DNA from 3 places in the Pseudomonas sp. B424 genome. Region 1 is predicted to be linked to each of the others. Evidence: riboswitches for the same ligand, from Rfam matches in the RefSeq annotation. Region 1 holds a riboswitch; each other region holds the start of a gene.
The links. Region 1 has a riboswitch for cobalamin ahead of cobW (cobalamin biosynthesis protein CobW). Riboswitches for the same ligand answer to the same signal wherever they lie in the genome.
Positions count from the first base shown of each region.

Region 2: it holds a riboswitch for cobalamin, as region 1 does, so the genes downstream of both, ACZRMS_RS17160 (CbtB domain-containing protein) here and cobW (cobalamin biosynthesis protein CobW) in region 1, are expected to answer to the same signal.
Region 3: it holds a riboswitch for cobalamin, as region 1 does, so the genes downstream of both, cobO (cob(I)yrinic acid a,c-diamide adenosyltransferase) here and cobW (cobalamin biosynthesis protein CobW) in region 1, are expected to answer to the same signal.

Region 1 is NZ_JBUZTL010000011.1:30,769-34,041, reverse strand. It holds gene cobN (cobaltochelatase subunit CobN) at 1-535, opposite strand, end outside; gene cobW (cobalamin biosynthesis protein CobW) at 539-1,609, opposite strand; cobalamin riboswitch at 1,704-1,900, opposite strand; gene ACZRMS_RS14620 (glycosyltransferase) at 2,103-3,273, shown strand, end outside.
Region 2 is NZ_JBUZTL010000015.1:27,922-31,194, forward strand. It holds gene ACZRMS_RS17150 (response regulator) at 1-1,183, opposite strand, end outside; gene ACZRMS_RS17155 (response regulator) at 1,360-1,725, shown strand; cobalamin riboswitch at 1,776-1,989, shown strand; gene ACZRMS_RS17160 (CbtB domain-containing protein) at 2,087-2,275, shown strand; gene ACZRMS_RS17165 (CbtA family protein) at 2,287-2,988, shown strand; gene ACZRMS_RS17170 (cobalamin biosynthesis protein) at 2,985-3,273, shown strand, end outside.
Region 3 is NZ_JBUZTL010000005.1:30,265-33,537, forward strand. It holds gene ACZRMS_RS08310 (cobyrinate a,c-diamide synthase) at 1-509, opposite strand, end outside; gene cobO (cob(I)yrinic acid a,c-diamide adenosyltransferase) at 520-1,131, opposite strand; cobalamin riboswitch at 1,214-1,458, opposite strand; gene ACZRMS_RS08320 (PQQ-dependent sugar dehydrogenase) at 1,589-2,896, shown strand; gene ACZRMS_RS08325 (C40 family peptidase) at 2,949-3,273, opposite strand, start outside.

The DNA of each region.
Region 1 (3,273 bases):
AAATCGCGGTACGCGCCAGGGTTTGCGGTTCGTCCCATGGGTAGTCGCGGCCCAGCCATTGGCTGGCCAGGCAACGATAGAGCTGCAGCGCGTTATGCCGCCCGCCCTGACGCAAAAAGTGCCAGAGCCGCTCGCCTTGTTCGGCGGGTACGGTGCTCAGCCCGCTGAGTTCGGGGTCGGGGCGATCATCACCGGGCACCAGGATCAGGGTTACGCCGCGCTCGGCCAGTTGCACCAGGCGCTCAATACCGTAGCGCCAATAGCCGATGCCGCCGTGCAACGACAGCAGTATCACCTTGGCGTGTTGCAGCACCTGATCGACATAAAGGTCGACCGAGGCATGATTTTGCACTTGCATCGGGTTGGCCAGACGCAAGCTTGGATAATCTTCAGGCAACTGCTGCGCCGCTTCGGCCAGCAGTGCCAGGCTTGAATCACCGCTGCACAGGATCACCAGCTCGGCGGGGGTCTGGCCTAAATCGGCAATATTGTCGTCCAATACAAAGCCACCGGGCTGGGTCCTGAGCAGATGCATGGCTTACTCGCTCAACGCTTTACGCAAAGTGGACTCGAGCAGTTCGGCGTCCAGGTCCTGGCCGATCAGCACCAGCCTGGTAACGCGTGACTCATCCGCAGCCCAGGCACGGTCGAAGTGCTTGTCAAAGCGGGTACCCACGCCCTGGATCAGCAAACGCATCGGCTTGCCCGGGATTGCTGCAAAGCCTTTGACCCGCAGGATGCCGTGCTTGACCACCAACTGGGTCAGGGCCTCCATCAATACGCGCTCTTCACCTTGTGGCAACTCAATGGAAATCGAGTCGAAGGCATCATGGTCGTGATCGTCGTGACCATCATCGCCATCGTGGTGATGGTCGTGGTGGCTGTGGCGGCCATCGATATGGTCTTCGGAGCCGGCGCCCAGGCCCAGCAGCACGTCCAGCGGCAATCGACCGCTGCTGGCCTCGATGATTTTGACCGCTGGCGGCAGCTCTTCAGCCACTTCGGCGCGCACTTTTGCCAGGTCTTCAGGGCTGATCAGGTCGGCCTTGTTGAGAATCACCAGGTCGGCACTGGCCAGCTGGTCAGCGAACAGCTCGTGCAGCGGCGATTCGTGGTCCAGGTTCGGGTCGAGCTTGCGCTGGGCGTCAACCTGGTCCGGGAAGGCGGCAAACGTACCGGCAGCCACGGCCGGGCTGTCGACCACGGTAATCACCGCATCCACGGTGCAGGCGCTGCGGATTTCTGGCCACTGGAAGGCTTGAACCAGCGGCTTTGGCAGGGCCAGACCCGAGGTTTCGATCAGGATATGGTCGATGTCGCCACGGCGCGCAACCAGCTCGCGCATCACCGGGAAGAACTCTTCCTGAACGGTGCAGCACAGGCAACCGTTGGCCAGCTCATAGATGCGGCCGCTGGCTTCTTCTTCGGTGCAACCGATGGTGCATTGCTTGAGGATTTCGCCGTCGATGCCCAGCTCGCCGAATTCATTGACGATCACCGCAATGCGACGGCCCTGTGCGTTATCCAGCATATGGCGCAGCAGCGTGGTTTTGCCCGAACCGAGAAAACCGGTAACGATGGTGACGGGAGTTTTGGCCAGTGTTTTCATCGGATGCCCTTTGGCAAAGCGGCGGGCATACGGGACGACGACCGCAGGCAGTGTGCGGTCAACATTCGCCACCGGATCACCCCGCCCGGTTGAAGTAAGAATCTGTCACGAGGCAGGTCTCCTGGCTTACGGCTGGGGTTCAGCAGGGCTGATCCCGACCTTGCGCCTTCCCGCGTGTAACGCAGTGGCATGGCAAGATCATTGACCGTTTACAGTTGCGGGGGCAGCCGCGGCATACCGCGTTCCCTTCTTAGCTTCGCGTGGCGAAGAACCTCGAACGCGCAAGGCTACGCAGTGCTTTGTAACAGGTCAATGCACAGCTGTGACCCATCTACTGTGTGAGCGGGCTTGCTCGCGATGGCATCGCCGCATTTTGACCGATAGACCCCGCTGTTTGCATCGCAAGCAAGCCCGCTCCCACAGGTCCCGCAGGCCCTGCAGGTGTGTTCTAATTGCCGCCTTTTTTCAGCCGCCCTGCTTCAAGGATCTGCCCATGCCCTCCACCTGCCCAACCCGCGTCCTGATTATCGGCTACGTGTGGCCCGAACCACGCTCTTCGGCGGCCGGTGGACACATGATGCAAATCATCGAGAGCTTCCTGCAGCAAGGCTGGCACATCACCTTCAGCAGCCCCGCAGGCATTGGCGAGCACAAGGCGGACCTGGCCGCGCTGGGCATTGATGAAGTGGCCATTGAACTGAACAACAGCAGTTTTGATGCCTTTATCACCGAACTGGCCCCGGACATCGTGCTGTTCGACCGTTTCATGATGGAAGAACAGTTTGGCTGGCGGGTAGAGAAGCACTGCCCCGATGCGCTGCGCGTGCTGGAAACCTCCGACCTGCAAAGCCTGCGCGACGCCCGTCAGCAACAGCTCAAGGCACGGCTCAAGCACGACACCGACCTGAACGATTTCAGCAGCCTGTTCGCCCCGGCCCAGCGCGAAACGTTCGAACAGATGGCCGGCACCGACCTGGCGCAACGGGAAATCGCCGCGATTTACCGCTGCGATCTCAACCTGATGATTTCCGAATACGAAATCGACTTGCTGGTGGAACACTTCAACGTGCCCAAGGCCCTGCTGCACTGGTGCCCGCTGATGGTCGACAGTGTGCCGGCCACGTTCGTGCCCTATGCACAGCGCCAGCACTTCCTGAGCATCGGCAACTTCCGCCACGCCCCCAACTGGGACGCCGTGCTCTGGATGAAAACCGGCATCTGGCCGTTGATCCGCCAGCAACTGCCCACCGCGCAGCTGCACGTCTACGGCGCTTACACCCCGCCCAAAGCCACGGCGCTGCACAACCCGGCGCAAGGTTTTCACGTACTCAACTGGGCTGAAGACGCCCTTGAGGTGATGAGCAACGCGCGGATCTGCATGGCCCCCATACGCTTTGGCGCAGGGATCAAGGGCAAAATCGCCGACGCCATGCTCTGTGGCACCCCCAACGTGACCACCCCCGTGGGCGCCGAAGGCATGCACGGCGATCTGCCGTGGGCCGGTGCCATCGAGCAAAGCGCCAGTGCGATTGCCGCCGCCGCCGTCGAGTTGTACCAAAACCCGCAGGCCTGGCATCAGGCCCAGCAGCACGGGCAGGCACTGCTGGCGGCGCGTTACCTGCAGGGCACTCACGGCCCGGCGCTGGTCGAGCGGATCGAAGCAT
Region 2 (3,273 bases), on a different contig from region 1:
GACGGTAACGGGCTGCCTCGATCGACATGCCGATATTGTCGGCAATCAATTCGAACAGCTCGACATCACGGTCTGCCAGAGGCCTGAGGAAGCCCAGTTCAATGACCCCGTTGACCCGTTCGTCATCACTGGTAGGCACCACCAGCACACTGCGCGGGCTGCCTTCGCCCAGGCCGGAGCTGACTTTGATGAAGTAGTCCGCCGGCACGCTGTCCAGGCGAATCAACTTATCCTGCTGCGCGGCCTGCCCCACCATGCCTTCGTCATTGTGAATGAACTGGCCCTGGGCCTCCTGCTCCCGGGAAAACCCGTAACAGGCCACCCGCGTAAGACCACCGTGGTCTTCACGCACGTAGACAGCCGCCACCACCGACCCCAGGTACTGGGCACAAAACTGCAGGATATTGCGCCCCAGGGTATGGAGCGACAGTCGCCCCAGCACCTGCTCGGCCAGTTCGGTTTGCCCGTTGCGCAGCCACGCCTGTTGTTCCAGGCGTTGCGCAGTCTTTATTTGCGACTCGAAGTTATCATTGTAACTCTTTGATAAAGCTATTAAATCGCGACGCCCTATATAGGCCAAAAAGCCGCTCAACCCCAAGACAAACAACAGGTACAGACCAATACTGACAACCGTCGTGCGGCTGACATCTTCATTGCGGGCAACCCGCAATTGCTGTTCCATCTTGATGAAATCGTCGTATTCCTTGCGAATCTCATCGGTCAGGCGCTTGCCACGACCTGCCTGCACAGCCCCACGGTAGTCACCGTTCTGGGCACGGGCATCTACCATTGATTGCGCGTAAACGTTCCATTCGTTCTGCAACGCCTCGAGCCGCATCAGGCGATCGACCTGTTGCGCGTTATCGCTGACGAGGGTTTGCAAGCTCTGCAACTGGGCCGTGATCTGCGGTTTGGCCACGGCATAGGGGTCCAGAAAATGTTCATCACCGGTGATCAGAAAGCCGCGCATTCCGGTTTCCAGATCAACCGTCAACCTCATCGCTTCATTGGCATTATTGATCACCCTATCGCTGTGCTCGACCCACTTAATCACCGACAGCAAATAGCTGATCATCACCACGAACAACACAGCACTGAGCACGCCAACGGCCAGTGGCAAGCCGACGTTGCGACTCAGGAGCTTGCGAAAGCTTCGCTCATCAATAGATGCAGGTGACTTCATTTATCAGGCCTGTGGACTGTCATATAAAAGGGGGAGTTTGCAGGATTACCGAGCTTTTGTTCTACTTTCTTATATTCATAGGCATATTTTCCTACTAACAAGCACACTCGGATGTAGGCGAAGGCTATCCTTGCAGGCCTGAGACCCGTACTTGAATTTTTATCGAGATCATCACTATGTCCGCAACACCCTCCACCATCCTTGTGGTCGAAGACGACGCCATTGTCCGGATGTTGATCGTTGACGTACTGCAAGAGCTGGAGTTCAGCGTGCTTGAAGCCGACGGCAGCGAGCAGGCACTGGAACTGCTTGAAGACAAAAACCAGCACATTGACCTGCTGATGACCGACGTCGGACTGCCGGGCATGGACGGCCGGGCACTGGCGAGCAAGGCCCGCGAGTTGCGCGGGCGGCTACCCATCCTGTTTGCCAGCGGCTACGCCGAAAACCTTGAAGTGACAGAAGGCATGGCGGTGATCGGCAAGCCCTTCTCCATCGACCAGTTGCGCAACAAGGTCACCAGCATGCTGGCAACGGCATGATCTGAACCTCCGGGAGCGGGGGGTTGTGTAAACCCGCATCCCTGTGGTTTCCTACACATCTTGTATCAGGTGCCCTTCACAGGGTGAAACGGGAAACCGGTGCGTCAGGCGTTAATCGTCCTGGCTAGTCCGGCGCTGCCCCCGCAACGGTAAGCGAGAGAAACATCAAATCCACTGTGCAATGGCATGGGAAGGAGATGTTTGCAGGCTCAAGCCATTGAGCCCCTCGCAAGCCCGGAGACCGGCCTGGTCACTTTTGAATAACAAACCCGCGGTGGGCGGGCGCTGTTAAACCCTGCGAACTTCGTTCGCGGGGTTTTCTTGCGCTTTGCTGCCCGTCGTCTGACCAGAGGCAAGCGCCATGTCCATCAGCACCAGCCGTACCCATTCTGCTGCTACCACCGCAACCCAAAGCCAACGCATTGTGGCCGCTGTCGGCGCTGCTGTGCTGGGGGCTTTCCTCGTCTACTTCGCCGGCTTCTCCCATATCGATGCGGTGCATAACGCGGCCCATGACACCCGTCACAGCTCCGCCTTTCCGTGCCATTGAGATTGCCTGCCATGATTAAGCGTATCGCTCAAACCGCAGGCTTCACCGGCTTGCTGGCCGCCCTGCTGCTGACACTGCTGCAAAGCCTGTGGGTGTCGCCGCTGATTTTGCAGGCCGAAACCTACGAAAAACCCGCTGCCGCCGAAGTCCACGAACATGCCGACATGGCGATGCCTGCCCATGAGCATGATGCCCAAGCCTGGGAGCCGGAAGATGGCTGGCAGCGCGTGCTGTCGACCACGGGCGGCAACCTGGTGGTGGCGGTCGGTTTCGCCCTGATGCTGGCGGGCCTGTACACCTTGCGTGCGCCGACCCGCACTTCCCAGGGCCTGCTCTGGGGCCTGGCCGGTTATGCCGTGTTCTGCCTGGCGCCAACCCTGGGCTTGCCGCCCGAACTGCCGGGCACTGCCGCTGCAGACTTGTTGCAGCGGCAGATCTGGTGGGTCACTACGGCGGCCTCGACCGCCGTGGCCATTGCACTGCTGGTGTTCGGCAAGCATTGGGCACTCAAGGTGCTGGGCTTGGCGATTGTGGTGGTGCCGCATATTTTTGGCGCTCCGCAGCCACTGGTGCATTCCAGCCTGGCCCCTGAAGAGCTGGAATCGCAGTTCAAAATTGCCTCGCAATTGACCAACCTGGTTTTTTGGCTGGCACTGGGCGCGATCAGCGCCTGGCTGTTCCGGCGCAAGCCTGCAGGCCAGTACTCGGCATGACGGCTGCCAGCACAGAGCCAGTCATGGTGATTGGCCTGGGCTGTCGCCAGGGTTGCAGCGCACAGGCGTTACTGGCGCTGATCGAACATTCACTGGCACAGGCCGGGATTGCACTGAGTGCGGTCCGCGCCCTGGCCAGTATTGACCTCAAACGCCAGGAACCCGGCCTGCTGCAGCTGGCAACACAGCTGAACCTGAAGTTTGAGGTGTTCAGTGCAGGACAACTTGCCCCATATGCGCCGTACCTGAGTCACCGCTCGGGCATTGCGTTCGAGCAAACCGGTT
Region 3 (3,273 bases), on a different contig from region 1:
CGCAAACCTTCGGTCAGGCTGCCTTCGAGCAACTGCGCATGGCGCACGGTGCCGACCCGGTTGGCCAGCACCCCGGCAAACGGCAGGTCGGGCTGATAACGCGCCAGGCCCAGGGCCAGCGCACCAAAGGTCTGGGCCATTGCAGTGCCATCAATCACGCCCAGTACCGGGACGCCAAAATGCCGCGCCAGATCTGCACTGGACGGCGTGCCGTCGAACAGGCCCATCACGCCTTCGATCAGGATCAGGTCAGCTTCACCGGCGGCTTCCCACAGTAGACGGCGGCTTTCATCCGCGCCCACCATCCACAAATCCACTTGATAAACCGGCGCACCGCTGGCGCGCTCCAGAATCATGGGGTCGAGAAAATCCGGGCCACATTTGAACACCCGCACCTTGCGCCCCTGATTGCGATGCAATCGGGCCAGGGCGGCGGTAACGGTGGTCTTGCCCTGACCGGAGGCCGGTGCGGCGATCAACACCGCCGGGCAATGACGTGACGCTCTCATACTTCAACACTCACAATTCGATGCCTTTCTGGGCTTTGATCCCGGCCTGGAAGGCGTGTTTGACCACACCCATTTCGGTCACGGTATCGGCCAGATCAATCAGTTCGGGTTTGGCGCCGCGCCCGGTGACCAGCACATGCTGCATCAAAGGGCGGGCTTGCAGGTCGGCGAGCACCTGCTCAAGGTCGAGGTAGCCGTGCTTGAGCGCGATGTTCAGCTCATCGAGCACCACCAGCCCGATTGACGGGTCACGCAGCATCTCGCGGGACACTTGCCACGCGGCTTCGGCGGCGGCGATATCGCGCTGGCGATCCTGGGTTTCCCAGGTAAAGCCTTCGCCCATCACGTGGTAACGCACCTGCTCGGGGAAGCGGCGGAAGAAAACCTCTTCACCGGTGCTGTTGCGACCCTTGATGAACTGCACCACGCCGCACTGCATGCCGTGGCCCATGGCCCGGGCCAGCATGCCAAACGCCGAGCTGCTTTTGCCTTTGCCATTGCCGGTCAATACCAGCAGCAGCCCGCACTCATTGGGTGAACTGGCGATACGCTCATCCATGACGGCTTTTTTGCGCAGCATGCGCGCCTGATGACGTTCGTCGCGTTCGGGGGATTCGTTCATGGCAGCTCTCCGTTGGGGCTCAAAAATGCACACGGGAGGCGGGGGGATACTCAATAAAACGGCACGCCCTCGCCCGCCGCGAGGATGCTGGATGGATCAGGCCGGTCTCCGGGCTCATGAGCGGTTTAGTCCCTTGCGGGACACACCCTGACCACGCGCCTTCCCGTGAAGAAACACAGTGGCACTCAGCGTGGCGTTGACTCATTTACCGTTGCGGGGGCAGCGCCGGGATCATGGCGGTTGTGTGGGTCAAACACGCCCTCACCGGCTTCCCTGTTTCACTCTATCGGCCTATGGCCATAGAGCACCTGAAACAAGCCGCGAAGGTTAGAGGGTTGGGGGTGGAGCGTCAATTAAAGGTGGCACCAGCCGGTTTTATAGAAGACTCGGAGTCTGAACCTTTAGACAGCTACGCTTCTCTATGACTAAACAAGACCAGAACCCTATGGAGATTCACATGCTCAAGCGTCAGCACGCGGCTGTCATCGTACTTGCGGCAGGTTTGGCCGCCTGTGGCGAAACCTCGACCTTGCAAGTGAGCGATGGCACGGGGCCCTCGCCGAAACTGCCCGAACCCAACAAGACGCTGATCCCCACCGTCAATATCGCCCCCGCCGTAGGCTGGCCGGCCGGTTCCACCCCGGTTGCCGCCCAGGGCTTGAAGGTCGCCGCCTTCGCCGAAGGCCTGGACCATCCGCGCTGGCTCTATGTATTGCCCAATGGCGATGTGCTGGTGGCCGAAACCAATGCGCCGCCCCAACCGGATGAGGGCAAGGGAATCAAGGGCTGGATCGCTGGAAAAATCATGGGCCGCGCCGGGGCCGGGGTGCCAAGTGCCAATCGGATCACGCTGCTGCGCGATGCCGACCACGACGGCGTCGCTGAAACCCGCACGGTATTTCTCGACAACCTCAACTCACCTTTTGGCATGACTCTGGTGGGCAACGATTTGTATGTTGCCGACGCCGACAAGCTGCTGCGCTTCCCCTATCAGGCGGGCGAGAACAGCATCAGCGCCGGGCCTGTCAAAGTTGTCGATTTGCCGGGCGGCCCGCTGAATCATCACTGGACCAAAAACGTCATCGCCAGCCCCGACGGCACAAAGTTGTATGTGACCGTAGGCTCCAACAGCAACGTGGGCGAGAACGGGATGGACAAGGAGCAAGGCCGCGCCGCGATCTGGGAAGTTGATCGCGCCACCGGCAAGCACAGGATCTTCGCCTCGGGCCTGCGCAACCCTAACGGCATGGACTGGGAACCCAAGACCGGCAAACTCTGGACAGCGGTCAACGAACGCGACGAAATCGGCAGTGACCTGGTGCCCGATTACATCACCAGCGTGCAGGACGGCGGCTTCTATGGCTGGCCCTACAGCTATTACGGGCAGCACGTGGATGTGCGGGTCAACCCGCAAAACCCGGAGCTGGTGGCCAAAGCCATTGCCCCGGATTACGCCGTGGGCCCGCACACTGCGTCCCTGGGCCTGAGTTTCGCCCGGGGCAGCAAGCTGCCCGAGTTTACTGAAGGCGTCTTTATTGGCCAGCACGGCTCCTGGAACCGCAAGCCGCACAGCGGCTACAAGGTCATTTTTGTGCCCTTCGCAGACGGCAAACCTGCCGGTATGCCAATCGACGTGCTGACAGGCTTCCTCAACCCGGACGAAAAAGCCATGGGCCGGCCAGTGGGCGTGGTCATCGATAAACAAGGGGATTTGCTGGTGGCCGATGATGTCGGCAACAAGGTTTGGCGGGTGTCAGGCAAGTAAACAGGCGGGGTCATCAACTGCGCAAGCGAGCTTGCGCAGGTTTGAATCTGCTTTACGGGTTGTGCGCCAGATGCTGCTCGGTGGGCAGCACGCGCTTGGCGTTGAGGTAGGCTTTTTGCCAATAGGCCTTGTTCAGGCTGTCCAGTTTGACCGTACCGCCCGTGGCCGGGGCATGTACAAAGCGGCCTTCACCCACGTAGATCCCGGCATGGCTGACCTGAGAACCGCCATTGGTGGCAAAAAATAGCAAGTCGCCGGTTTGCAGCTTGTCCTGACCGACACTTTGCGCCTGCATCACAATCATTTCGCGGGTGGTGCGCGGCAATGAAATGCCCGCCGCGTCGTTGTACACGTACTTGATCAGACCACTGCAATCA